DNA from 3 places in the Rossellomorea sp. GAMAL-10_SWC genome. Region 2 is predicted to be linked to each of the others. Evidence: a T-box and tRNA genes for the amino acid it is inferred to sense, from the RefSeq annotation. Region 2 holds a T-box; the other regions hold tRNA genes.
What was found. A T-box is a leader RNA that pairs with one kind of tRNA and senses whether it is charged. The one in region 2 lies ahead of leuS (leucine--tRNA ligase), so its partner is inferred to be a tRNA-Leu.

Region 1: it encodes a tRNA-Leu, which carries the amino acid that the T-box ahead of leuS (leucine--tRNA ligase) is inferred to sense. The anticodon was not compared.
Region 3: it encodes a tRNA-Leu, which carries the amino acid that the T-box ahead of leuS (leucine--tRNA ligase) is inferred to sense. The anticodon was not compared.

Annotation. Positions count from the first base shown of each region.
Region 1 is NZ_CP144911.1:4,259,807-4,269,479, reverse strand. Features, by position in the region: gene dusB (tRNA-dihydrouridine synthase) at 1-72, shown strand, start outside; gene lysS (lysine--tRNA ligase) at 207-1,688, shown strand; rRNA gene V5E38_RS20755 (16S ribosomal RNA) at 2,049-3,598, shown strand; rRNA gene V5E38_RS20750 (23S ribosomal RNA) at 3,752-6,689, shown strand; rRNA gene rrf (5S ribosomal RNA) at 6,809-6,924, shown strand; tRNA gene V5E38_RS20740 (tRNA-Val) at 6,930-7,005, shown strand; tRNA gene V5E38_RS20735 (tRNA-Thr) at 7,009-7,081, shown strand; tRNA gene V5E38_RS20730 (tRNA-Lys) at 7,089-7,164, shown strand; tRNA gene V5E38_RS20725 (tRNA-Leu) at 7,186-7,268, shown strand; tRNA gene V5E38_RS20720 (tRNA-Gly) at 7,298-7,372, shown strand; tRNA gene V5E38_RS20715 (tRNA-Leu) at 7,381-7,467, shown strand; tRNA gene V5E38_RS20710 (tRNA-Arg) at 7,478-7,554, shown strand; tRNA gene V5E38_RS20705 (tRNA-Pro) at 7,560-7,636, shown strand; tRNA gene V5E38_RS20700 (tRNA-Ala) at 7,646-7,721, shown strand; rRNA gene V5E38_RS20695 (16S ribosomal RNA) at 7,804-9,353, shown strand; tRNA gene V5E38_RS20690 (tRNA-Ile) at 9,446-9,522, shown strand; tRNA gene V5E38_RS20685 (tRNA-Ala) at 9,543-9,618, shown strand.
Region 2 is NZ_CP144911.1:3,463,446-3,473,118, forward strand. Features, by position in the region: gene V5E38_RS17120 (rhodanese-like domain-containing protein) at 1-28, opposite strand, end outside; gene leuS (leucine--tRNA ligase) at 196-2,613, opposite strand; T-box leader at 2,693-2,910, opposite strand; gene V5E38_RS17130 (MDR family MFS transporter) at 2,976-4,175, opposite strand; gene V5E38_RS17135 (glycogen biosynthesis protein GlgD) at 4,411-4,560, opposite strand; gene V5E38_RS17140 (DUF2524 family protein) at 4,622-4,885, opposite strand; gene mnmL (tRNA modification radical SAM protein MnmL/YtqA) at 5,079-6,041, shown strand; gene mnmM (class I SAM-dependent methyltransferase) at 6,038-6,613, shown strand; gene V5E38_RS17155 (hypothetical protein) at 6,788-7,261, shown strand; gene V5E38_RS17160 (cation:proton antiporter) at 8,131-9,282, shown strand; gene tbcS (tetraprenyl-beta-curcumene synthase family protein) at 9,342-9,673, opposite strand, start outside.
Region 3 is NZ_CP144911.1:4,086-13,758, reverse strand. Features, by position in the region: gene V5E38_RS00125 (aldo/keto reductase) at 81-983, opposite strand; gene V5E38_RS00120 (PrkA family serine protein kinase) at 1,087-2,982, opposite strand; gene trmL (tRNA (cytidine(34)-2'-O)-methyltransferase) at 3,420-3,914, opposite strand; gene V5E38_RS00110 (amidase domain-containing protein) at 3,977-4,891, opposite strand; gene queG (epoxyqueuosine reductase) at 4,969-6,093, opposite strand; gene V5E38_RS00100 (hypothetical protein) at 6,577-6,873, shown strand; tRNA gene V5E38_RS00095 (tRNA-Leu) at 7,078-7,160, opposite strand; tRNA gene V5E38_RS00090 (tRNA-Leu) at 7,254-7,337, opposite strand; tRNA gene V5E38_RS00085 (tRNA-Cys) at 7,352-7,422, opposite strand; tRNA gene V5E38_RS00080 (tRNA-Gly) at 7,428-7,502, opposite strand; tRNA gene V5E38_RS00075 (tRNA-Gln) at 7,508-7,582, opposite strand; tRNA gene V5E38_RS00070 (tRNA-His) at 7,663-7,738, opposite strand; tRNA gene V5E38_RS00065 (tRNA-Trp) at 7,754-7,827, opposite strand; tRNA gene V5E38_RS00060 (tRNA-Tyr) at 7,833-7,917, opposite strand; tRNA gene V5E38_RS00055 (tRNA-Thr) at 7,928-8,000, opposite strand; tRNA gene V5E38_RS00050 (tRNA-Phe) at 8,033-8,108, opposite strand; tRNA gene V5E38_RS00045 (tRNA-Asp) at 8,117-8,192, opposite strand; tRNA gene V5E38_RS00040 (tRNA-Met) at 8,196-8,272, opposite strand; tRNA gene V5E38_RS00035 (tRNA-Val) at 8,437-8,512, opposite strand; tRNA gene V5E38_RS00030 (tRNA-Glu) at 8,522-8,596, opposite strand; tRNA gene V5E38_RS00025 (tRNA-Ser) at 8,620-8,711, opposite strand; tRNA gene V5E38_RS00020 (tRNA-Asn) at 8,716-8,790, opposite strand; rRNA gene rrf (5S ribosomal RNA) at 8,801-8,916, opposite strand; rRNA gene V5E38_RS00010 (23S ribosomal RNA) at 9,038-9,673, opposite strand, start outside.

The sequences.
Region 1 (9,673 bases), 800 kb from region 2:
CAAATGGTTGAAGTATTAACAACATACGTTAATGAAGTGGAAGAAAAAATGAAAGCTACTCAAGCTTTGTAAGTTTGACAGGTTTCGCTTGACAAAATATAATAAGTTATAGTAAACAAAACTGCCAGATCGAAATACTGGCAGTTTTTCTATTAAAATCATATTGTATTTAAATATTTATTGAATAATTACGTGGAGTTGAGAAAATGAGTCACGAAGAATTAAATGATCAAGCCCTTATACGTAGGGAGAAATTAAAAACACTTGAAGGAAAAGGTATCGATCCATTCGGTAAAAAGTTTGTGCGCACACATTCTTCAAATGATTTATTAGCACAATTTGACCAGTTTTCTAAGGAAGAATTAGAAGAAAAAGCGATTATTGTTTCATTAGCAGGTCGAGTAATGACTAAACGTGGTAAAGGTAAAGCCGGATTTGCACATGTTCAAGATTTAAATGGACAAGTTCAAATCTATGTTCGTAAAGATGCTGTAGGCGAAGAACAATATGAAATCTTTGATATTACTGATTTAGGTGACATTGTAGGTGTTACTGGTGTGGTATTTAAAACGAATGTAGGGGAATTATCTATTAAAGTTAAAGAATACACATTCCTTTCAAAAGCGTTATTACCACTTCCTGATAAATTCCATGGTTTACAAGATGTTGAACAACGTTACCGTCAAAGATATTTAGATCTAATGAATATGGATAGCCGACAAACATTTATTGCTCGCAGTAAAATTATCCAATCTATGAGACGTTATTTAGATAGCCAAGGTTATTTAGAAGTTGAAACTCCTATGCTACATGCTATTGCAGGTGGAGCTTCTGCAAGACCGTTTATCACTCATCATAACGCGCTTGATATGGAATTATATATGCGTATTGCAATTGAGTTACACTTAAAACGACTAATTGTAGGTGGACTTGAAAAAGTTTATGAAATTGGTCGTGTATTCCGTAATGAAGGTATTTCTACTCGTCATAACCCAGAGTTTACGATGATTGAATTATATGAAGCTTATGCTGATTATGCAGACATTATGGAACTTACTGAGAACCTAATTGCTCATATCGCTAAAGAAGTTTTAGGTACTACTACTATTCCTTACGGTGAGTACACAGTCAACCTAGAGCCAAAATGGACTAGACTTCATATGGTAGATGCGATTAAAGAAGCTTGTGGAGTAGATTTCTGGCCAGAGATGTCAGTTGAGCAAGCAAGACAATTTGCTAAAGAACATAATGTTGAAGTTAATGAGAATATGTCTGTTGGTCATATTATTAACGAATTCTTTGAACAAAAAGTTGAAGAAACATTAATTCAACCTACATTTATTTATGGTCACCCTGTAGAAATTTCACCGCTTGCGAAAAAGAATGCTGACGATCCTCGTTTTACTGATCGTTTTGAGTTATTTATTGTGGCACGTGAACATGCTAACGCATTTACAGAGTTAAATGATCCAATTGACCAAAAAGAGCGTTTTGAAGCACAGCTTAAAGAACGTGAGCTTGGTAATGACGAAGCACATATGATGGATGATGATTACATCGAAGCATTAGAGCATGGTATGCCACCAACTGGTGGTCTTGGAATAGGTATTGATCGATTAGTTATGTTGTTAACTAATTCTCCTTCAATCCGTGACGTTCTATTGTTCCCATTAATGAGACATAAATAAGATTTAACGAACTGGCTAAAAGAATACTTTTAGCCAGTTTTATTTATGATTGGATGTATCTTTTTAATAGAATAAGGACATCATTTATTTATTGGAATCTGGTAGAAACTATCTGAATAAAAAGAATTTAAAATTAGGTATTGTATTTTGTTTTTATAGGTGTTATATTATTAAACGTTGTCACATTAATACGAAATGACAACGAAAAAAACTTTTAAAAAAACATTGACAACATTCAACAGAAAATGTTAAGATGTTTAAGTCGCCTCAGAGCGACAAGGTGAACTTTGAAAACTAAACAAAACATGAAGTAAACGTCAATTATTAGTTTTTTGAGCAATACAAGATTTAAACTTAACTTTTATGGAGAGTTTGATCCTGGCTCAGGACGAACGCTGGCGGCGTGCCTAATACATGCAAGTCGAGCGGACTAATGGGAGCTTGCTCCCGTTAGTTAGCGGCGGACGGGTGAGTAACACGTGGGCAACCTACCTGTAAGACTGGGATAACTTCGGGAAACCGGAGCTAATACCGGATGACATAAAGGAACTCCTGTTCCTTTATTGAAAGATGGCTTTGGCTATCACTTATAGATGGGCCCGCGGCGCATTAGCTAGTTGGTGAGGTAACGGCTCACCAAGGCGACGATGCGTAGCCGACCTGAGAGGGTGATCGGCCACACTGGGACTGAGACACGGCCCAGACTCCTACGGGAGGCAGCAGTAGGGAATCTTCCGCAATGGACGAAAGTCTGACGGAGCAACGCCGCGTGAGCGATGAAGGCCTTCGGGTCGTAAAGCTCTGTTGTTAGGGAAGAATAAGTGCTAGTTGAATAAGCTGGCACCTTGACGGTACCTAACCAGAAAGCCACGGCTAACTACGTGCCAGCAGCCGCGGTAATACGTAGGTGGCAAGCGTTGTCCGGAATTATTGGGCGTAAAGCGCGCGCAGGCGGTTTCTTAAGTCTGATGTGAAAGCCCCCGGCTCAACCGGGGAGGGTCATTGGAAACTGGGAAACTTGAGTGCAGAAGAGGAAAGTGGAATTCCAAGTGTAGCGGTGAAATGCGTAGAGATTTGGAGGAACACCAGTGGCGAAGGCGACTTTCTGGTCTGTAACTGACGCTGAGGCGCGAAAGCGTGGGGAGCAAACAGGATTAGATACCCTGGTAGTCCACGCTGTAAACGATGAGTGCTAAGTGTTAGAGGGTTTCCGCCCTTTAGTGCTGAAGTTAACGCATTAAGCACTCCGCCTGGGGAGTACGGTCGCAAGACTGAAACTCAAAGGAATTGACGGGGGCCCGCACAAGTGGTGGAGCATGTGGTTTAATTCGAAGCAACGCGAAGAACCTTACCAGGTCTTGACATCCTCTGACAACCCTAGAGATAGGGCTTTCCCTTCGGGGACAGAGTGACAGGTGGTGCATGGTTGTCGTCAGCTCGTGTCGTGAGATGTTGGGTTAAGTCCCGCAACGAGCGCAACCCTTGATCTTAGTTGCCAGCATTTAGTTGGGCACTCTAAGGTGACTGCCGGTGACAAACCGGAGGAAGGTGGGGATGACGTCAAATCATCATGCCCCTTATGACCTGGGCTACACACGTGCTACAATGGATAGTACAAAGGGTTGCAAGACCGCGAGGTGGAGCTAATCCCATAAAACTATTCTCAGTTCGGATTGTAGGCTGCAACTCGCCTACATGAAGCCGGAATCACTAGTAATCGCGGATCAGCATGCCGCGGTGAATACGTTCCCGGGCCTTGTACACACCGCCCGTCACACCACGAGAGTTTGTAACACCCGAAGTCGGTGGGGTAACCTTTTAGGGGCCAGCCGCCTAAGGTGGGACAGATGATTGGGGTGAAGTCGTAACAAGGTAGCCGTATCGGAAGGTGCGGCTGGATCACCTCCTTTCTATGGAGACATCATGAACCGATGGTTCATGTATGAAAATGTTTCTTCATTGTTTTGTTTAGTTTTGAGAGTTCACTCTCAACTTTGTACCTTGAAAACTAGATAATGTCATTCATTAAACTGCGTAAGTTTAATCCAATTAGTTTTAAAATTAGTTAAGTTAGAAAGGGCGCACGGTGGATGCCTTGGCACTAGGAGTCGATGAAGGACGGGACTAACACCGATATGCTTCGGGGAGCTGTAAGTAAGCTTTGATCCGGAGATTTCCGAATGGGGAAACCCACTACTCGTAATGGAGTAGTATCTTTACCTGAATACATAGGGTACTGAGGACAGACCCAGGGAACTGAAACATCTAAGTACCTGGAGGAATAGAAAGCAATAGCGATTTCCTGAGTAGCGGCGAGCGAAACGGAAGATAGCCCAAACCAAGAGGCTTGCCTCTTGGGGTTGTAGGACACTCTATACGGAGTTACAAAGGAACGGGGTAAATGAAGCGACCTGGAAAGGTCCGTCAAAGAAGGTAAAAACCCTGTAGTTGAAACCTCGTTCCCTCTTGAGTGGATCCTGAGTACGGCGGAACACGTGAAATTCCGTCGGAATCTGGGAGGACCATCTCCCAAGGCTAAATACTACCTAGTGACCGATAGTGAACCAGTACCGTGAGGGAAAGGTGAAAAGCACCCCGGAAGGGGAGTGAAAGAGAACCTGAAACCGTGTGCTTACAAATAGTCAGAGCTCGTTAACGAGTGATGGCGTGCCTTTTGTAGAATGAACCGGCGAGTTACGATCCCGTGCAAGGTTAAGTTGAAGAGACGGAGCCGCAGCGAAAGCGAGTCTGAATAGGGCGATATAGTACGTGGTCGTAGACCCGAAACCGAGTGATCTACCCATGTCCAGGATGAAGTTCAGGTAACACTGAATGGAGGTCCGAACCCACGCACGTTGAAAAGTGCGGGGATGAGGTGTGGGTAGCGGAGAAATTCCAATCGAACTCGGAGATAGCTGGTTCTCCCCGAAATAGCTTTAGGGCTAGCCTTATGTGTTAGAGTCTTGGAGGTAGAGCACTGATTGGACTAGGGGCCCCCAACGGGTTACCGAATTCAGTCAAACTCCGAATGCCAATGACTTATCCATAGGAGTCAGACTACGAGTGATAAGATCCGTGGTCAAGAGGGAAACAGCCCAGACCGCCAGCTAAGGTCCCAAAGTATACGTTAAGTGGAAAAGGATGTGGAGTTGCTTAGACAACCAGGATGTTGGCTTAGAAGCAGCCACCATTTAAAGAGTGCGTAATAGCTCACTGGTCGAGTGACTCTGCGCCGAAAATGTAACGGGGCTAAACGTATCACCGAAGCTGCGGATTGATACCGTATGGTATCAGTGGTAGGGGAGCGTTCTAAGGGCGTTGAAGCTAGATCGTAAGGACTGGTGGAGCGCTTAGAAGTGAGAATGCCGGTATGAGTAGCGAAAGACGGGTGAGAATCCCGTCCACCGTATGCCTAAGGTTTCCTGGGGAAGGCTCGTCCTCCCAGGGTTAGTCAGGACCTAAGCCGAGGCCGACAGGCGTAGGCGATGGACAACAGGTTGATATTCCTGTACCACCTCATTTCCGTTTGAGCAATGGAGGGACGCAGAAAGATAGGGTAAGCGCGCTGCTGGATATGCGCGTCCAAGCAATTAGGCTGATGTGTAGGCAAATCCGCACATCATAAGGCTGAGTTGTGATGGCGAGGGAAATATAGTACCGAAGTTCCTGATTCTACGCTGCCAAGAAAAGCTTCTAGCGAGGAAATAGGTGCCTGTACCGCAAACCGACACAGGTAGGCGAGGAGAGAATCCTAAGGTGAGCGAGAGAACTATGGTTAAGGAACTCGGCAAAATGACCCCGTAACTTCGGGAGAAGGGGTGCTCTTTTGGGTGTATGCCCGGGAGAGCCGCAGTGAAAAGGCCCAAGCGACTGTTTAGCAAAAACACAGGTCTCTGCGAAGCCGCAAGGCGAAGTATAGGGGCTGACGCCTGCCCGGTGCTGGAAGGTTAAGAGGAGGGGTTATCCCTTACGGGAGAAGCTCTGAATTGAAGCCCCAGTAAACGGCGGCCGTAACTATAACGGTCCTAAGGTAGCGAAATTCCTTGTCGGGTAAGTTCCGACCCGCACGAAAGGCGTAACGATTTGGGCACTGTCTCAACCATAGACTCGGTGAAATTATAGTACCTGTGAAGATGCAGGTTACCCGCGACAGGACGGAAAGACCCCGTGGAGCTTTACTGCAGCTTGATATTGAATTTTGGTACAGCTTGTACAGGATAGGTAGGAGCCTGAGAAGCCGGAGCGCTAGCTTCGGTGGAGGCGTCGGTGGGATACTACCCTGGCTGTATTGAAATTCTAACCTAGAGCCGTGATCCGGCTCGGAGACAGTGTCAGGTGGGCAGTTTGACTGGGGCGGTCGCCTCCTAAAGAGTAACGGAGGCGCCCAAAGGTTCCCTCAGAATGGTTGGAAATCATTCGAAGAGTGTAAAGGCATAAGGGAGCTTGACTGCGAGACCTACAAGTCGAGCAGGGACGAAAGTCGGGCTTAGTGATCCGGTGGTTCCGCATGGAAGGGCCATCGCTCAACGGATAAAAGCTACCCCGGGGATAACAGGCTTATCTCCCCCAAGAGTCCACATCGACGGGGAGGTTTGGCACCTCGATGTCGGCTCATCGCATCCTGGGGCTGTAGTCGGTCCCAAGGGTTGGGCTGTTCGCCCATTAAAGCGGTACGCGAGCTGGGTTCAGAACGTCGTGAGACAGTTCGGTCCCTATCCGTCGTGGGCGCAGGAAATTTGAGAGGAGCTGTCCTTAGTACGAGAGGACCGGGATGGACACACCGCTGGTGTACCAGTTGTTCTGCCAAGAGCATGGCTGGGTAGCTATGTGTGGAAGGGATAAGTGCTGAAAGCATCTAAGCATGAAGCCCCCCTCAAGATGAGATTTCCCATAGCGTTAAGCTAGTAAGACCCCTGAGAGACGATCAGGTTGATAGGTCAGAGGTGGAAGCGTGGTGACACGTGGAGCTGACTGATACTAATCGGTCGAGGACTTAACTAACAAGTTTGATAATGACATTATCTAGTTTTGAGGGTATAAGTTTTATAAAAAAATATTAAAAAAGTTATTGACTTTGACTGATATTTTGATATAATAATTAATGTCCTAAAGAAAATGAATCAAGTGATGATAGCGAAGAGGTCACACCCGTTCCCATACCGAACACGGCAGTTAAGCTCTTTTGCGTCGATGGTAGTTGGGGGTTTCCCCCTGTGAGAGTAGAACGTCGCTTGGTTTGATGGAGGATTAGCTCAGCTGGGAGAGCACCTGCCTTACAAGCAGGGGGTCGGCGGTTCGAGCCCGTCATCCTCCACCATATGCCGACTTAGCTCAATTGGTAGAGCAACTGACTTGTAATCAGTAGGTTGGGGGTTCAAGTCCTCTAGTCGGCACTCTTTTGAGCCATTAGCTCAGTAGGTAGAGCATCTGACTTTTAATCAGAGGGTCGAAGGTTCGAATCCTTCATGGCTCACCATTTTCTCAAAAGAGAATATTTGCGGGTGTGGCGGAATTGGCAGACGCGCTAGACTTAGGATCTAGTACTTCGGTGTGGGGGTTCGAGTCCCTTCACCCGCACCATTTAAATTTATAAGTTATAAGCAGTATACGCGGAAGTAGTTCAGTGGTAGAATACAACCTTGCCAAGGTTGGGGTCGCGGGTTCGAGCCCCGTCTTCCGCTCCACATATGCTGCCGGGGTGGTGGAATGGCAGACACACAGGACTTAAAATCCTGCGGGGGTTGACCCCGTGCCGGTTCGAGTCCGGCCCTCGGTACCATTTATAATATGCGCCCGTAGCTCAATTGGATAGAGCGTTTGACTACGGATCAAAAGGTTATGGGTTCGAGTCCTTTCGGGCGCGCCATATTACGGGAAGTGGCTCAGCTTGGTAGAGCACCTGGTTTGGGACCAGGGGGTCGCAGGTTCAAATCCTGTCTTCCCGACCATTTCAATAAGGGGCCTTAGCTCAGCTGGGAGAGCGCCTGCCTTGCACGCAGGAGGTCAGCGGTTCGATCCCGCTAGGCTCCACCAAGATGATCTTTGAAAACTAAACAAAACATGAAGTAAACGTCAATTATTAGTTTTTTGAGCAATACAAGATTTAAACTTAACTTTTATGGAGAGTTTGATCCTGGCTCAGGACGAACGCTGGCGGCGTGCCTAATACATGCAAGTCGAGCGGACTAATGGGAGCTTGCTCCCGTTAGTTAGCGGCGGACGGGTGAGTAACACGTGGGCAACCTACCTGTAAGACTGGGATAACTTCGGGAAACCGGAGCTAATACCGGATGACATAAAGGAACTCCTGTTCCTTTATTGAAAGATGGCCTCGGCTATCACTTATAGATGGGCCCGCGGCGCATTAGCTAGTTGGTGAGGTAACGGCTCACCAAGGCGACGATGCGTAGCCGACCTGAGAGGGTGATCGGCCACACTGGGACTGAGACACGGCCCAGACTCCTACGGGAGGCAGCAGTAGGGAATCTTCCGCAATGGACGAAAGTCTGACGGAGCAACGCCGCGTGAGCGATGAAGGCCTTCGGGTCGTAAAGCTCTGTTGTTAGGGAAGAATAAGTGCTAGTTGAATAAGCTGGCACCTTGACGGTACCTAACCAGAAAGCCACGGCTAACTACGTGCCAGCAGCCGCGGTAATACGTAGGTGGCAAGCGTTGTCCGGAATTATTGGGCGTAAAGCGCGCGCAGGCGGTTTCTTAAGTCTGATGTGAAAGCCCCCGGCTCAACCGGGGAGGGTCATTGGAAACTGGGAAACTTGAGTGCAGAAGAGGAAAGTGGAATTCCAAGTGTAGCGGTGAAATGCGTAGAGATTTGGAGGAACACCAGTGGCGAAGGCGACTTTCTGGTCTGTAACTGACGCTGAGGCGCGAAAGCGTGGGGAGCAAACAGGATTAGATACCCTGGTAGTCCACGCTGTAAACGATGAGTGCTAAGTGTTAGAGGGTTTCCGCCCTTTAGTGCTGAAGTTAACGCATTAAGCACTCCGCCTGGGGAGTACGGTCGCAAGACTGAAACTCAAAGGAATTGACGGGGGCCCGCACAAGTGGTGGAGCATGTGGTTTAATTCGAAGCAACGCGAAGAACCTTACCAGGTCTTGACATCCTCTGACAACCCTAGAGATAGGGCTTTCCCTTCGGGGACAGAGTGACAGGTGGTGCATGGTTGTCGTCAGCTCGTGTCGTGAGATGTTGGGTTAAGTCCCGCAACGAGCGCAACCCTTGATCTTAGTTGCCAGCATTTGGTTGGGCACTCTAAGGTGACTGCCGGTGACAAACCGGAGGAAGGTGGGGATGACGTCAAATCATCATGCCCCTTATGACCTGGGCTACACACGTGCTACAATGGATAGTACAAAGGGTTGCAAGACCGCGAGGTGGAGCTAATCCCATAAAACTATTCTCAGTTCGGATTGTAGGCTGCAACTCGCCTACATGAAGCCGGAATCACTAGTAATCGCGGATCAGCATGCCGCGGTGAATACGTTCCCGGGCCTTGTACACACCGCCCGTCACACCACGAGAGTTTGTAACACCCGAAGTCGGTGGGGTAACCTTTTAGGGGCCAGCCGCCTAAGGTGGGACAGATGATTGGGGTGAAGTCGTAACAAGGTAGCCGTATCGGAAGGTGCGGCTGGATCACCTCCTTTCTATGGAGACATCATGAACCGTTGGTTCATGTATGAAATGTTTCTTCATTGTTTTGTTTAGTTTTGAAGGATTATCCTTCTATTATAGATATGGGCCTATAGCTCAGCTGGTTAGAGCGCACGCCTGATAAGCGTGAGGTCGATGGTTCGAGTCCATTTAGGCCCACCATATCTTTTTAATATAATAATGGGGCCTTAGCTCAGCTGGGAGAGCGCCTGCCTTGCACGCAGGAGGTCAGCGGTTCGATCCCGCTAGGCTCCACCATTTTTTTATTTTGTACCTTGAAAACTAGATAATGTCATTCATTAAACTGCGTAAG
Region 2 (9,673 bases):
TAACTTCATTTGCAGAAATCGTATTCATCATTGCTCATCCTTTCTTTATAGCAACATCTTAACAACTAATTATTTTCTATGCAAAAAGTAAGTTTAATTCTATCCACCTTAAAGGGGGAGGATGAGTTAGTAGAAAAGCAAAAATAAGAAATAACAAAGAAAAAACCTCAAAAGAGGTTTTTTCGAATTAACTATTTAGTTAGCAACGATATTTACTAATTTACCTGGTACAGCAATGATTTTTCGAACAGTTTTACCCTCAACTTGTTCCTTAACTGCATCATCTGATAATGCAATTTGCTCCATTTGCTCACGAGAAGCATCTTTTGCAACAAGTAATTTTGCTTTTACTTTACCATTAATTTGTACTACGATTTCAATTTCGTCTTCTACAAGCTTAGCTTCATCGTATGCTGGCCATGTAGCATATGCAATTGAATCACTATGACCTAGCTTACTCCAAAGTTCTTCACCGATATGAGGAGCAACTGGTGCTATTAATTTTACAAAACCTTCAACCATTTCTTTTGGTAATTGATCAGCTTTATATGCTTCGTTAATAAACACCATCATTTGTGAAATTGCAGTGTTAAAGCGTAAACCTTCAAAGTCCTCTGTTACTTTCTTTACTGTTTGGTGATATGTTTTTTCAAGACTGCTAGAAGTAACGCCTTCTACAATTTTATCTGAAAGCTCTTCATTATCAGTAACAAATAAACGCCATACTCGGTCTAAGAAGCGACGAGAACCATCTAATCCATTTTCTGACCAAGCGATTGATGCATCTAATGGACCCATGAACATTTCATATAAACGTAACGTATCAGCACCATGGCTAGCAACGATATCATCAGGATTTACAACGTTTCCTTTAGACTTAGACATTTTTTCATTATTTTCCCCTAAGATCATTCCTTGGTTGAATAGCTTTTGGAATGGCTCTTTTGTAGGAACTACACCTAAATCATAAAGGAATTTATGCCAGAAACGAGCGTATAGTAAGTGAAGAACTGCATGCTCTGCTCCTCCAATATATACATCAACAGGTAACCAATGCTTTAGTAATTCAGTATCTGCGATTGCTTCGTTATTATTTGGATCAATATAACGTAAGTAATACCAGCAGCTTCCGCCCCATTGTGGCATTGTATTTGTTTCACGTCTTCCTTTTTTACCTGTTACTGGATCTACTACATTAACCCAATCAGAAATATTCGCTAATGGTGACTCTCCAGTACCACTTGGGCGAATATCTTCTGTTTTCGGAAGAATTAATGGTAATTCCTCATCAGGAACAACTGTCATCGTACCATCTTCCCAGAAAATTACTGGAATTGGCTCTCCCCAATATCTTTGACGAGAGAATAACCAATCACGTAGACGATACGTAACTTTTTTCTCACCTGCTTTTGAAGAATCTAACCAATCAATTATTTTTTCAAGAGCTTCTTGTTTATTTAAACCGTTTAAGAAATCAGAGTTAACATGTTTACCATCTCCAGCGTAAGCTTCTTTTTGAACGTCTCCACCTTCAACAACTTCAACGATTGGTAATTTAAATTTAACTGCAAATTCGTGATCGCGCTCATCATGTGCTGGTACTGCCATAACTGCACCAGTTCCATAGCTTGCAAGTACATAATCAGCAATCCAAATTGGAAGCTTTTCGTTATTTACAGGGTTAATTGCATATGCTCCTGTGAAAACACCTGATTTATCCTTCGCTAAATCAGTTCTCTCTAGATCACTTTTCGATTTAACTGAATCGATGTATGCTTCGACAGCATCTTTTTGACTAGCTGTTGTAATTTGATTAACTAAATCATGTTCTGGAGCTAATACTACATAAGTTGCACCGAATAATGTATCAGGACGTGTTGTAAATACTGTTACTTTTTCATCGAATCCATCAACATTAAAGTAAACTTCAGCACCTTCAGAACGGCCAATCCAGTTACGTTGCATTTCTTTTAAGCTTTCTGGCCAATCTAATTCTTCTAGATCTTCTAATAATCGATCGGCATAAGCTGTGATTTTTAAGATCCATTGCTTCATTGGGCGACGCTCAACTGGATGTCCTCCGCGCTCACTTTTTCCATTGATTACTTCTTCATTAGCTAAAACTGTACCAAGAGCTGGGCACCAGTTAACTGGGATTTCATCTACATAAGCTAATCCTTTTTCAACCATTCTTAGGAAAATCCATTGAGTCCATTTGTAATAATCAGGATCAGTTGTATTAATTTCACGATCCCAATCATATGAAAATCCTAGTGCCTGAATTTGATTACGGAAAGTATTTATATTCTTTTCAGTAAACTCAGCTGGATCATTACCTGTATCTAATGCATATTGTTCTGCAGGTAGACCAAATGCATCCCAACCCATTGGATGAAGTACATTATAGCCTTGCATTCTTTTCATTCTTGAAAGGATATCAGTTGCTGTGTACCCTTCTGGATGACCTACATGTAATCCCGCCCCAGATGGATAAGGGAACATATCAAGTGCATAAAATTTCGGCTTGCTTGTATCGTCAGTTGTTTTAAACGTTTTATTTTCTAACCAATACTTCTGCCATTTCTGTTCAATAGAACCATGATTAAAACTCATATAATTGCCTCCTTTTTTCATGTATAAATGGCTCGGCTGTGGTCCTAGCGGTCTACAAATAAAAAAATCCTCCCATCCCAAAAGGGACGAGAGGATTTCCCGCGGTACCACCCAAATTAATGTAAAAAAACATTCACTTGTTTCCGTAACGTGGAACACGACATTTATTACTTGGTAAAAAACCGTTCACAAATGTGGCTTATGGGCGAGTTCATGAATAGAATGGATTGACTTTCACCAACCGTCAACTCTCTAAACCTCTTCATATTCACTACTATTCCCAATCATTGCCGATCATTTAGATTTAATTTATACCATTTTATTATAACCAAAGAAAAAGGTCAATTATACATTGCCTATTTTTAAGAAGCAAAAGTTTGATTATCAGCTTTTACTACTTTTTTTGCTAATCTTTCATAAAGCACAGAGAAAACCATGCTTATTACTAAAAAGACAACTAATATGATAAATAATACCCTCATATTAAAAGTATCAACAAGTGCCCCTCCAATAACTGGTCCGAGCATTCTTCCAACTGTTGCTGCACTATTTACAATCCCTTGATACATTCCTATACGATCTTTTGGAGCAAGCATATTTGCAATAGTTGGTACTGCAGGCCAGACGAACATTTCTCCAATTGTTAAAATGATCATACCCGTCATAAACATTGAGAAATGATCAGCAGTGCTCACAAGAATAGTCGAAGCGATAAAGAATCCAATTCCGAACAACATTTGCTTTCTCATACTTAACTCAAATTTACGTATCGCAGTTGATACGATTGGTTGAGCTAAGACAATAAGTGCACCATTTACAGTCCATAACAGACTATATTTTTTTAATCCAATGTGTAGATTTTGCATTTCTGAAGCAATCGTAGTTTGCCATTGAACATAAACTAACCAACATAAAACATACGCAACACAAACAATCATCAGAGCCTTCATTGAAGGTGTAAATGAAAATTTTTGTTTCTCTGCTTTTTCTACATAGGTTTCTTTTAATTGCTTAGGTTCACCAATATCTTTAAATCCAAATAAAGCTACTAAGAAGAAAATAATATATAATAGCAAATTAGCGGAGAAAATATAATTAATATTAGCGGCCGCAACAACTCCACCTAAAGCCGTACCAATCGCAACACCAAGATTTTGAGCTACATAAATTGCATTAAAAGCTTTACGACCACCATCTGGCCATGCCGCTCCAACCATCGCATACATTGATGGAAATACAATACCAACACCAAACCCTAATATTACGAAGAAACAACTGTAATATGTCCAAGAATGATTAATAACCAAACCTAATATCGCCAAAAACGTAATACTAATACCAGTAAGGATTGACCTATATCCCCCAAATTTATCAAAAAGCCAGCCCCCCAGCATATTTCCAAATACACCGGCCAATGAATTAAACATTAAAATAAGCCCCGCTACAGACAAGGACTTTCCTAAATAAATATGGATGTATACTGTATTGAATGGCCATAAAAAAGAATTACCTGTTACATTTAAAATCATACCGATTAACAAAAACCATAGTTTTTTTGGCATCCCTTACTCCCCTCAAAGCTGTCCCTTTTTATCTATTTTTATCTCGTTAACTCATTAATTGTAGAGGAGAATCTTCCTAGTTTCAAGGGGCACGCATTAAGTGGCGATAGATAAGAAGGACAAAAAACCTAGAAGGTATTAGAGAAGCACCATATAATCCCTAAAATTACCAAAATAAAACGAAAAAAGGAAGGCAAACCTTCCTTTTCCTTTACACCCTATTCCCTTTTCTACCTTACCCCTGCTTTGATCTCTGTGGTTGACCTTTTTTAGCGTTATTCATTTTGACTTGATCTACTGCTGAAAGTTCACCTGAGAATTCTGTTATCGTTTTATTCTTTGTTGTTTGTTCGGGATTACTACTTTTTGATTTCTTTTTAACCATTTTTGGTTTCCTCCTAAGGATTGCATATTCTTGAACATATTCTTGCATATTCTAGTCTCCTTTAGTGCGGAGTAATAATCATTTGATGTTGTAGCTGTGTTAATTGTCTACGTAAACGATTAAATTCATCTCTATTTTCTAAATTTGCAAGGTTTTCAACTTTTTCTAACTGCATAATTGCTTGCTCAAGCCCTGCCTGTGCTTCAGAATACTCGATTCCGTTAAAATGCTCTTGTTGCATGCCAATTTCTAATTGTTGTACTGCATAATCATAGGCTTGTTTCGCTTGTTGTACTTGTTCTTGTCCGAAATTGCGATCTGTTATTCCCAAGAAAATACCTCCTTTGAGACTTTAATGAAGTATCCGCTATGTAGGTTACCTCAAGGATAGTATTTCCGAACCTTTCAATCAGAGTACAATTATTTCTTTACAAATAAGAAAGGTTTTTCCATTTGGTTTTCTTTTTAGAGCATGATAAAATCGATAATATTGACTTAAATTAAGGGAGGGATGAGGAATGACAAAAAACAATCCTTTTCCATATACAATAGATCATAAAAGATATCACTCTTGGAATTATCATTTAAGACAACAATTTGGCGAAAAAGTTTTTAAAGTTTCAATTGACGCTGGATTTGATTGTCCAAATAGAGATGGTACAGTTGCGTTTGGAGGTTGTACTTTTTGTAGCGCATCTGGTTCGGGCGACTTTGCAGGAGATCGAGCTGAAGATGTTGTAACTCAATTTCATAAAATAAAAGATAAAATGCATGAGAAATGGCAAAACGGAAAATACTTAGGCTATTTCCAAGCTTACACAAATACTCACGCACCAGTAGAAGTATTAAAACAAAAGTTCGAACCAATATTAGAGCAAGAAGGCGTTGTAGGTTTATCAATCGCAACAAGACCAGATTGTTTACCAGATGATGTTGTTGAATATCTTGCAGATTTAAATAAACGAACTTATTTATGGGTTGAATTAGGATTACAAACTGTTCACGAAAAAACTGCAAATATTATTAATCGTGCACACGATTATAAAACTTACGTAGAAGGCGTAGAAAAATTAAGAAAGCACAACATCCGTATTTGTTCACATATTATTAATGGGTTACCTCTTGAAACTCCAGAAATGATGATGGAAACAGCGATGGAGGTTGCTAAACTTGATATCCAAGGTATTAAAATTCACTTACTTCACCTACTAAAAGGTACTGCAATGATGAAGCAATATGAAAAAGGACTAGTTGAATTCATGGATTTTGACGCTTATATTAACTTAGTCGTTGATCAGCTTGAAATCATTCCAAGTGATGTAATCGTACATCGTATTACTGGAGACGGTCCACCTGACTTATTAATCGGACCAATGTGGAGCTTAAAAAAATGGGAAGTACTGAATGCAATTGATCGCGAGTTTGAACGTAGAAATAGCTGGCAAGGTAAATACGCAAATAATCGAGTACAATTAACATGATTCTAGATCGCATTTTACCGTACGCTAGAAAGCTTCTCCAATCAACTGTTAATGAAGGTGATCTTACCATTGATGCCACAATAGGTAATGGTCATGATACAGTATTTTTAGCAAAATTGGTTGGTGAAACTGGACATGTATACGGATTTGATATCCAAGAACTAGCAATTAAAAAGACGACTGAAAGATTAAATAATGAAAATTTAAGCAAACAAGTTACACTATTCCAAAGAAGTCATGCAGAAGTAAAAAAACTAATCCCAGCTTCATCACAAGAGAAATTAAAAGGTGCAATTTTTAATCTTGGTTATTTACCTGGTAGTGATAAATCAGTTGTAACTGTACCTGAGTCTACCATTTCAGCAATAGAACAAATACTTGAAATGATGGCACCAGAAGGAATTATCGTAGTTGTAATTTATCATGGTCATGAAGACGGAGAAATTGAAAAAGATGAATTAATGAACTTTGCTCAAAACATCCCTCAAGACTTGGCACATGTATTAATTTATCGATTTATTAATCAAACAAATAATCCTCCTTTTATATTAGCAATTGAAAAAAGGGCTTAAGAAAAACTGTCTAATTTAGACAGTTTTTTATTTTGACCCCAATTTCTCATATTGTTTGATTTCCTCAAAACCATTATAAACACATTAAAAATTTATTAAAAATTCGTTAATGGTAAATTTTTCTTGGGAAATTGGTAAAGATAAAAAAATCAAAAAAAGAAAGAAGGTTTTAAAATGAAAAAAGCTATTTTTGCAGGTGCAGTAGTTAGTCTTTTTACGCTAAGTACAATTACAGTAAATGCCGAAAACATCGCGGCAGCAAATTATTATGTCCATCCACATCATGATCACGATGTAACAACAGATGATGGTGAACATCATAGACATCATCACCACAAAGCAAATAAAATGTTAGAAAACCACAAAAAAGAAGTTGTTAAGTATATTTCTAATTACTTAAACCAACCTGAAGCTAATATAAATAAAGCTGTAGAGCAACATAAAATGGAAATGAAGAAATTAATATTTATCGCAGTTGTATCAAAGCTTTCAAATAAACCTTTGGAAAATATCATCGCTCAAAAAGGTAAAACAAACTCATTTAAAGAAATATTAGATAATAATAATATTAAACGTGAGCAATTTTTTGAAGAAATGAAAAGAGTTCACCGAGATATATTTACTCAAATTGAACCAACTAAAAATTAATTTAAATGAAACAGAGCGCCCGTTAAGTCATTGTACTTATTGGGCCTCTTTTTTTGTTTAAATTACTTATTTTGTAATGAAGTTTAGTAAACAGGATCAAGTTTTTTATTAAGAACATATCTCCTTTTGATAAAACATAAAATTTTTATATCTAGTAACTTTATCGACCTATAAAAATTCACAAAAAATTATTAATAATATCTAATTACGGCGTATTCATGGAATCAATTGAATATTATGTAAAGATATACCAATTTAGTTGATTTGTTTATACAAACCAATTCGTAGTTGATTGAGATAAACCAACTCTAGGGGCGTGAAGAGTTGACTACAAACCTAAACAATTTGAATAGAATACTTCGAAATGTTTTTCAGTTCATTTTACGGAATTCGAATTGGATATTATTATTAATTGGACTAATTGCATTCATCAATTACTGGTCAGTTTTTTACCTTGTTTCATTATATCGAGGATTTCATACAGAATCTTCACAAGTCAATCAGATGACCCTTTGGGTAATTTATGGGTATTTTTATGGATTCTTTGGGAGTATGATTTTAATTTATGTACACTCTTTCGTCCTAAAATATATGTTGTTTTTTCGAAAAATTAAAAGTGCCATTTCGTTTATACTCTTTCATTTTGCTTATTTTATTTCGCTTATTTTTTTAATTCTATTAAACTAAGTTTCTATTTAAATAGTTACAAATCTAATACTTAAGCTGGTTTTTAATTCAATTTTAGTTTATACTTAGATTAAATTTAATGCATTGTTCGGAGGAGCCTGTCACGATTGGGATAAGTATGTAATTTACTTCCCCTATCGTGGCAGGTTCTTTTTTTATGCGTTCAGACGGGAGATGAATTTATGCTTTATGTGCAACTTGCAATTATATTGATTGCCTCTAAATTTTTTGGGGATTTAAGTACAAAGCTTGGTCAGCCTGCAGTTTTAGGAAAGCTCTTAATAGGAATTATACTAGGGCCAGCTGTTCTTGGAATCATTACTGAAACAGAAACATTACATGAAATGAGCGAAATTGGTGTCATTTTACTTATGTTTATTGCAGGTTTAGAAACTGATCTTAATGAATTTAAACGAACTGGGAAAGCTTCTTCTTATGTAGGGGTACTCGGAATACTATTCCCATTATTCTCAGGTTATCTTTATGGAATCTCCATAGAATTAAGTCAATTTGAGGCCATTTTTTTAGGACTGATTCTTTCTGCAACTAGTGTAAGTATTTCGGTGGCTACATTAAAAGAAATGGGTAAACTTAAAACAAAAGATGGAGCAACAATTTTAGGAGCTGCCGTAATTGATGATATTGTTGTCATCATAGCATTAGCATTTGTTATGAGTTTCAGTGGTAGCGCCGTTAGTTTACCAATTCTATTATTTAAAAAGTTTATATTTTTTACATTTGCCATATTAATCGGTTGGAAGATTGTACCTTGGTTCCTAAAAAAGTTTATAAAGCTAAACGTTTCAGAAACATTAATCTCTGCTGCTTTAATCGTTTGCTTCTTATTCTCAGTCTTTGCAGACCAAACAGGTATTGCTGCAATAATCGGCGCTTATATCGCAGGAATTTCGATATCCGTTACTAAGTTTAAACAAGAGGTTTTTGAAAAGGTCGAAACGATTGCTTACTCTGTTTTTGTACCTGTGTTTTTCACTTTAATAGGAGTATCAGTTCAATTCACTGGGTTAAGTCATTCGATTCCGACTATTATTATCATAAGTATTATCGCCATCTTAACGAAGCTAATTGGTGGAGCATTAGGAGCAAAACTGGCTGGATTTCCAACTAAAAATTCACTCGGAATTGGTTCAGCAATGGTATCTCGTGGAGAAGTTGCATTGATTATGGCATCAACAGGTTTAGCAAATAATCTTTTAAGTAAGGAAATGTTTGCGATCCTTGTTATTGTGGTACTAATCACAACTATTGTAACTCCACCACTTATGAAATTATTTTTCACAGAAAAAAGTGAAGTTTTTAATGTAAATGTGTAAACACGAAAAAGGATAGTTTTATTTACTATCCTTTTTCGTATTTACCTGCCTATTCTTTTTTAAACTGATTCCCTGACTCTTCTATTACTCGACTTTAACTCTTTTAATTTAAAATATAACTTTGCATTGCCATAGAAAAAGAATGATGTTAAGCCACCGTTCTTAACAATCCCTCTTCTAATTCTTTTCATCTCATCTGGTCCTGCCATTTTTTTATCAGCCAAATAAATGCCTAGTAATCCCTGGCATATCATTCGATGAAAACGATAGTCTTTTAAATCTTTTAAGGCTTGATCACTTTTAGTTGAAAAATATTCAATCCTATTTAACATGACATCTTTAGACGGGTAATAACTGCAGAAATTTAAATCTCCGCCTTCTTCGTCTTCCT
Region 3 (9,673 bases), 1.5 Mb from region 2:
TTGCCTTTAACTATATGTAACAATACTTAAAAAAGAACAAAAAAAGTGGAAAACTAGTAAAAAGTTTTCCACTTTTTTATTTAAGGTAAATTATGCCCCATTCCAGCTACGTAAATTCGTAGCCATTGTTCCGCTGACATACTTAACTTTGTAGACTCAACTGCTGTTTTAACACGTTCAATTTTACCAGATCCTACGATTGGCATCATTTTAGCAGGATGAGCTAATAACCATGCGTACATTACTTCGTCGATTGAATTTGCGCCAATTTCACTAGAAATCTCTTCAAGCAATGCTCGAACACGTACCGCTGTTTCAGACTGACTAGTAAAAATTTGTCCGCCAGCTAATGGGGACCAGATCATTGGAGCAATATCTTTTTCAAGTAATAAATCAATTGTTCCCTTTTCAAAATGCTCTAATTGCATTGGAGATACTTCAATTTGATTTGTTACTAAAGGCATGTTTAGATATGCTTGTAATGCGTTAAATTGAGATGGTAAAAAGTTTGATACCCCAAAGTTGCGTACTTTTCCTTCCAAATGAAGTTGATTAAACGCTTCTGCGATTTCCTTTGGATTCATAAAAGGATTTGGTCTATGTATTAAAAGTAAATCGATATAATCTGTTTGTAGATTTTCAAGAGAATTATTAACACTCATAAGGATATGCTCCTTACTAGTATCATAATGATTCATTTTAAGTTCAGGAAACTTTGATGACTTTAACTTTATTCCACATTTTGTAACGATTTGGATTTTTTCACGAAGCTCTGGTTTTAGCGCTAAAGCCTTTCCAAAAATTTCTTCACAAGTATAGCCACCGTAAATATCGGCATGATCAAATGTTGTAATTCCTAAATCAATACATTCTTCTATAAAAGTGACTAATTGTTCTGATGTCATTTTCCATTCAGATAAACGCCATAATCCATGAATAATTTGTGAAAACTCAAGATTTTCAGCTAGTTGAATTCTTTTCATCTACACTACCTCATCCTTCTTTTTAATCATTATCATCATTATAGGATAAACATTATTAATTGCAAAAGAAAACGGCTATCTAATAGATAGCCGCTTAAACAATTTATCGGTTAAGTAATGAGCCTACATAGCGTAATAATTCATTTGCTGATGTTGAGTTATATCCATATTCATCAACTAATCTGCTGACAACGTCATTGATTTTCTTTAATTGACGCTCGTCAGGAGTTTTTGTGGACGTCGTAATCTTCACAACATCCTTCAAATCCGAAAAAAGTTTCTTTTGGATTGCTTCTTTTAATCTTTCATGTGAATTGTAATCAAAACGTTTACCTTTCCTTGCATATGCAGAGATTCTAATTAGTATTTCTTCACGGAATGCTTTCTTTGCATTCTCAGAGATACCAATTTGTTCTTCAATCGAACGCATCAACTTCTCATCTGGATTCATCTCTTCACCTGTTAAAGGATCACGAAGCTTATTCTTATTGCAATATGCTTCTACATTATCAAGATAATTATCCATTAGTGTTTTTGCAGACTCTTCATATGAATATACAAAAGCTTTTTGAACTTCTTGTTTTGCAATATCATCATATTCTTTTCTTGCGATAGAGATAAAATTCATATAACGCTCACGATCTTCATTAGAAATAGATGGATGTTGATCTAAACCATCTTTTAATGAGCGTAATACATCCAAAGCATTAATTGAAGGAATCTCTTTTCGAATAATAGTAGATGAAATACGGTTAATGACATATCGTGGATCGATACCATGCATACCCTCATCTAAATATTCTTTCTTCAGCTCTTCTAAATCAACAGTGTTATAGCCTTCTACCATTTCACCATCATATAGACGCATCTTCTTAACTAAATCAATATCTCCTCGTTTTGGTTCTTTTAAACGAGTAAGAATTGTAAACATTGCTGCTACACGTAAAGTATGTGGAGCAATATGAACATTTGAAACATCACTTTCAGAGATCATTTTTTGATAAATTCTCTCTTCCTCACTAACTCTTAAATTATACGGAATTGGCATTACGATTATTCGAGAATGAAGTGCTTCATTCTTCTTATTATTAATAAAAGATCTGTACTCTGTTTCATTCGTATGAGCAATGATTAATTCATCCGCAGAAATCAATGCAAAACGCCCTGCCTTAAAGTTTCCTTCCTGTGTCAGGGATAATAAGTGCCATAAAAACTTTTCATCACATTTTAACATCTCTTGGAATTCCATCATTCCACGGTTTGCTTTATTTAACTCACCATCAAACCGGTAGGCACGTGGATCTGACTCTGATCCAAATTGAGCAATTGTTGAAAAATCAATACTTCCTGTTAAATCTGCAATATCTTGAGATTTTGGATCAGACGGGCTAAAAGTACCAATACCAACTCGACGATCCTCTGATAAGAATACTCTTTCTACCATAACATCTTCTATTCTTCCACCAAACTCTTGTTCAAGTCTCATTAAGTTTAAAGGTGAAAGATTTCCTTCAATTCGAACTCCATATTCATTGAAAAAATCATCTCTTAAATGGTTAGGAATTAAATGCAATGGATCTTCATGCATTGGGCAACCTTTAATAGCGTAGATTGCTCCTTGATCAGACCTTGAATAATTTTCTAAGCCTCTTTTTAACATCGTTACCAGTGTAGATTTACCACCACTTACAGGACCCATTAATAATAAAATACGTTTTTTTACATCTAATCTCTTGGCAGCAGGATGGAAATATTCTTCCACGAGTCTCTCTAGCGCTTCTTCTAATCCATATAGGTTGTTATTAAAGAAACTGTAGGTTTTTTTACCATTCACTTCTTCAATACCTGCGTCTTTAATCATATTATAAATTCTAGAATGTGCAGTTTGTGCAACCAAGGGCTCCTCTTTTAGCATTTCAAGATACTCAGCAAAAGTGCCTTCCCATTTCAATCTTTGTTCCATGTCCCGGTGCTGCTCAAGTTTCTTTAAAATATCCATGGACAAGTACCTCCTTCTTCTCATCTGTAAGAGAGATTATTAAAGGATATGCAAGGATGTCCGTACTCATGCTATATCTTTGAGTAGGAAAATATATTTTATCGAAATTCAATTCTCATAATTTTACTTTCATATTTCTATGTTTTTTTTGTATAATAAGGTTTAGGGTGTTGGGAATTTTTCAATTGGGAGGATACATACTGATGAGACTAGTATTAATTTTATTAGTTACAGCATCATTCTTAGCAGCAATTTTCACAGGCGGCTATAATGACAAACCTGGACTGAAAAACAGATAATATTTTTTTAAGGATGCTTCTAGACGCGGATCTTAATTTTTATTTAGACCGTTCTAATGGAAGCATCTTTTTTATTTGCTTACTCTTTGATAAAATCTTAAATTAATAAAAAAAATCACCATTAATATGGTGACTTTTTTATTTAGAATAATCCTTTACCTTTAACAGCTCACGGAAATCTTGCTGACGTAAAGCTTCGTAAATTAAAATTGCAGCTGTATTTGATAAATTTAGAGATCTAATATGATCTGTCATTGGTATACGTAAACAAGTTTCTATGTTTTTTTCAATCAACTCTTTCGGAAGCCCTGTTGTTTCTCTACCAAATACAAAGAAAATCTCTTCATCTAAATTTGTATAATCAAAGTTTGAATATGTTTTTTCCCCAAATTTAGTTATAAAGTAAAATTTCCCGTCTTTATATTTATCAAATAAATCGTCTAAAGAATCATGATAATGTATATCTACATGCTCCCAATAATCAAGACCAGCTCTTTTTAACATTTTATCATCAGTTGAAAAACCTAACGGACGAATTAAATGCAAACTTGTATCTGTTCCTGCACAAGTACGTGCAATATTTCCTGTATTTGCTGGAATTTGTGGTTGATATAATACAACGTGTATTCCCATCTTTTTCACCTCTATATTGTTTCAATGCTTTATATTATACCAAATTCGTAATTAATAAGGTATTATTCCACTGGAGGGTTAGAAAAGTCATCAACGAAGTGAAAAAACTTATACTTAATATTCTCCGTAAAAGCAGAAGAATCATAGTATGACCAATATCTTTTACGGCTATTGACAGTATGTGCATTCACTAACGGTTCACCATTTTCATCCTTAGCAACAACGATCGTACAATGATTCCATACTCCATCACCTTCGAAATCATATACGATAATATCCCCCAATGTAAGATCTTTTGGAGAAGGCACCTCTTCTGCTTTAATTCCAGTTTTAGGCGAAGGTAAAAATCTTCTTAATGCGTGAGCAACTCTCCAGCTATAACTACTATTAGAATGATTTCTATACCACCACCCTGTCCCGGGTTTTGGCATTCCAACCATTCGAATGCCTCCAGCCCTTAAACATTGAGATATAAAATTAGTACAATCATTTGCATACAATGGATATTCTTTATTATGGCCATCCCACCAGGTTTCAGCATATTTAACAGCATTAAATCGGTTATATCTGTTATTTCGATCCAATGATTCATTTTCACCTAAATCGTCTTCTTCAAGTTCAAAATGTTCAACTTGATTATCAATTGGGAATGGTATGTCATATAAGATTTCATTATTTTCAATAGCGATCTGTCTTTCATGTTGATCCTCTTCAAAATATAAATCATTTTGCTTTAAAAAATATCGCGTATGGAATGTATAATTTATATACGTTACGTCCTGATCAGTCCAAATATTGTTTACATCAAGATTTCCATATACTTTCACTAATGAAATATTACGCTTATTATATAATTCAACTTTACGTCTGATTGCCTGATATTCTTTTTTTTGAATAGGATGACTTCGATGTCCTTCACCAAAATAAAGATGTAATCGTTCTTTTAAATAACACTCTAAAAGTTCACGATTAAACAAGATAATCCCCCTTTTTCAACATATATTCTTATTCTATACGATGTTGAAAAATAAGAGATTATACCACTCAATATTGCTTACTTTGATAGAACAGCATTAATTTCATTTAATACAATCTCGTCTTGCTCTTTTTGCAAACAACTTTCAATAAATGGTGTACTGTTCTTTCCCTCAATCTCAAAAATAGCCCAAATAGCTGTACCTCTAATTACTGGTCTTGCATCTTTTTTCGCTAATTCCTTTAAATCATCTAATGCCGATTCATCTTTAAAATGTGCTAAAGCAATGATAGCATTACGCTGAATAGGATTCTTTCCTCTCCATGATCCAGACATTTGGCCAAACTGACTTTTAAACTCTCTGTTACTTACCTTTAATACAGAGCGTAATAAAGGTTTTACAGTTTCTGGATCAGGTTCCATCTCAATATGATGAGTAAAATTAATTCCTTTATTTTTAGGACAAACTGTCTGACATGTATCGCACCCATATATACGATTTCCCAACTCTTTTCGAAACTCAACAGGAATCATCTCTTTTGATTGTGTTAAAAAAGCAATACAATTTTTAGCATTTAATTGCCCTGGAGAAACAATTGCACTTGTCGGACAAACATCAAGGCATTTTGTACACTCTCCACACTGTTCCTCAATAGGCGAATCTGGTTCAAAAGGTAATGAGGTAATCATTTCCCCTAAATACACATAAGAACCGAATTCTGGCGTAATAATTGAACAATTTTTAGCACTCCAACCTATACCTGCTCGCTCAGCTACAGCTCGATCTACAAGCTCACCGGTATCGACCATCGACTGAACCTTTGCATTTGGATAATGTAATAAAATAAATGACTCAAGCTGAAGTAATTTCTTTTTTACAACTACATGGTAATCTTCCCCCCATGAAGCCCTACAAAAAATCCCCCTTGTAGATCCTTTTTTACTTTTAGGAGGATTTTTCAATTTAGATGGATAAGCTAGCGCAATTGCAAGAATTGAATTAGCTTCTGTCATAATTTTTCTGGCATCTACTCTTCGTTCAATATCCTTTGTCTCAAAGCCCGATTGATAATTTAATTCCTGCTGCCTATATAGACGATTTTTTAATGTTAAAAATGGATCTACAGTCGTAAATCCAATCTTATCTATTCCAATTTCTTTACTATATGAAATCAATTCTTTTTGAAATTCTTTTATATTCACAAGAATCACCTAACTGCCTGTTAATTTACAAATTATATTTTCTATTCTAGTCAGAAAATTATTTCTTTATCTAATTATGTCACAAAAGCCTCTAATAATAGACTTTTTAATATAAAAAAACGCAATGTATCGTTCTTCGAATGAATCAATACACTGCGTTGTTATCAAGTTATAAGTGCTTTACTACTAATACAAATGCAATCTGTATTTAGTAGGTTTTTAATGAACTTGTAATTAAATTTATCATAAATATGTCATAAATTCAAGAATAAAATCAATTTTTGTCGAAAGAGTTCTAACATGATTATAGCACTTAAAAAATAGCGGATGACGTGAATAAGAAAAAGATCAATATTCATCAGAACTTTAATTAATTAACTAATTATAGAGGATATTAAAAGATTTGTAGAAATTTGAATGAAGGTATAATGAATTTTCCCATAGAATTCTTCTTTATAGGTTAAATTTAGGAGGAGAATAACTATGACAGATCCTTTGGTAAATGAAGAAAAAAATCCTTTGGTTGAAAGTTTCGAAGGTGTCTGTAGTTTGATTGAAGAAACAAACGACAGAATTGATTTTACACAGGATACACTTAAAGAACTTGATCGATACAATAATGAGAAATTAAAAAATGCAAAACAATTTACTATTAAAGTAGCTGCTGCAAGCCTTCTAATAGCAACAACAGGCTTAGTAGTTACTTTAGCAAATAAAAGAAAACCAAAACAATTTGATTGGCTTGCTGCTAAGCAAAAACGTAAGTATGTAAAGATGTAATGATATGCACTGCTAAATGAATAGTAGTCACATAAAGAAAGGCAGCGACTATAACTATGTTCGCTGCCTTTCTTTGTGCTGATCCCAAAATGAATACGATTATATTATATCAGATGAAGACTCTAATCTTTTTTCCTAACACTTACTTTCTAAACAAAAAAAGGATTCTGCATCTCTGCAAAATCCTCTTCCCTTCATTCAATATAGCGGTGACAGGACTTGAACCTGCACATCCGTGAAGATACCTGATTTTGAGTCAGGCGTGTCTGCCATTCCACCACACCGCCAAAAAGTTATAAAATAATTATAATATATGAAAGACAAATTGTCCATTCAAATCTGTAATTAAAAACCTCTTACAAAAGTAAGAGGTTTAATGATACCGAGGGCCGGACTCGAACCGGCACGGGGTCAACCCCCGCAGGATTTTAAGTCCTGTGTGTCTGCCATTCCACCACCCCGGCAGAAGTAAATTAAAAGGCGGTAACCGGATTTGAACCGATGATAAAGGTTTTGCAGACCTCTGCCTTACCACTTGGCTATACCGCCATACTTGGAGCGGAAGACGGGGTTCGAACCCGCGACCCCAACCTTGGCAAGGTTGTATTCTACCACTGAACTACTTCCGCATAAATGGCTGGGCTACCTGGATTCGAACCAGGGCATGACGGAATCAAAATCCGTTGCCTTACCGCTTGGCTATAGCCCATTAATTAAGAACTTTATATACTATATTCAATTTACTATAAATTATATTACTCACTTGAAAAATCGTTACAATAATTTAAATGGGGCGACCGATGGGAATCGAACCCACGAGTGTCGGAACCACAATCCGATGCGTTAACCACTTCGCCACGACCGCCATTATTGTATTATTTGGCAGGGGCAGTAGGAATCGAACCCACACCAAAGGTTTTGGAGACCTCTATTCTACCGTTAAACTATGCCCCTATAAATGGTGGAGGGGGACGGATTCGAACCGCCGAACCCACAGGGAGCGGATTTACAGTCCGCCGCGTTTAGCCACTTCGCTACCCCTCCGATTAAAGAGTGCCGACTAGAGGACTTGAACCCCCAACCTACTGATTACAAGTCAGTTGCTCTACCAATTGAGCTAAGTCGGCTTAATAATAATTACTTGTTATCTATTTTAAGATGGTGGCTCGGGACGGAATCGAACCGCCGACACGAGGATTTTCAGTCCTCTGCTCTACCGACTGAGCTACCGAGCCATCTTAAATGGCGGTCCCGACCGGGATCGAACCGGCGATCTCCTGCGTGACAGGCAGGCATGTTAACCGCTACACCACGGGACCATTTGGTTGCGGGGACAGGATTTGAACCTGCGACCTTCGGGTTATGAGCCCGACGAGCTACCAGACTGCTCCACCCCGCGATAATGTGGATTCTATTTTTTATAGATCCATAAACTGTATTTCGTTAAGACCATCCCAATCTCAGGATGTTATTGCAAGTAGCAGCTCGATTGGTATGCTGAAGTAATTTCTTCGAAGCATATTCGTTCGTGCTCCACCCCGCGATAATAAGAATTTAATTAGATGGTGGAGGATGACGGGCTCGAACCGCCGACCCCCTGCTTGTAAGGCAGGTGCTCTCCCAGCTGAGCTAATCCTCCGTAATAAAATGGTGACCCGTACGGGACTCGAACCCGTGTTACCGCCGTGAAAGGGCGGTGTCTTAACCGCTTGACCAACGGGCCAGTATAATAGTCCTGAAAACATGTGGCGGAGAGCAAGGGATTTGAACCCTTGAGACAGGGTTACCCGCCTACACGATTTCCAATCGTGCTCCTTCGGCCACTCGGACAGCTCTCCAAAATGGCTCCGCAGGTAGGGTTCGAACCTACGACCACTCGGTTAACAGCCGAGTGCTCTACCACTGAGCTACTGCGGAATAATCATAAACCAAGCGACGTTCTACTCTCACAGGGGGAAACCCCCAACTACCATCGACGCTGAAGAGCTTAACTGCCGTGTTCGGTATGGGAACGGGTGTGACCTCTTCGCTATCATCACTTGATTCAATTCCTTAAGGACAATAACTATTATATCATATCTCATTCGAAAGTCAATGACTTTTTCAAAGTTTTTTATAATAATTTTTGTACCCTCAAAACTAGATAATGTCATCATCAAACTTGTTAGTTAAGTCCTCGACCGATTAGTATCAGTCAGCTCCACGTGTCACCACGCTTCCACCTCTGACCTATCAACCTGATCGTCTCTCAGGGGTCTTACTAGCTTAACGCTATGGGAAATCTCATCTTGAGGGGGGCTTCATGCTTAGATGCTTTCAGCACTTATCCCTTCCACACATAGCTACCCAGCCATGCTCTTGGCAGAACAACTGGTACACCAGCGGTGTGTCCATCCCGGTCCTCTCGTACTAAGGACAGCTCCTCTCAAATTTCCTGCGCCCACGACGGATAGGGACCGAACTGTCTCACGACGTTCTGAACCCAGCTCGCGTACCGCTTTAATGGGCGAACAGCCCAACCCTTGGGACCGACTACAGCCCCAGGATGCGATGAGCCGACATCGAGGTGCCAAACCTCCCCGTCGATGTGGACTCTTGGGGGAGATAAGCCTGTTATCCCCGGGGTAGCTTTTATCCGTTGAGCGATGGCCCTTCCATGCGGAACCACCGGATCACTAAGCCCGACTTTCGTCCCTGCTCGACTTGTAGGTCTCGCAGTCAAGCTCCCTTATGCCTTTACACTCTTCGAATGATTTCCAACCATTCTGAGGGAACCTTTGGGCGCCTCCGTTACTCTTTA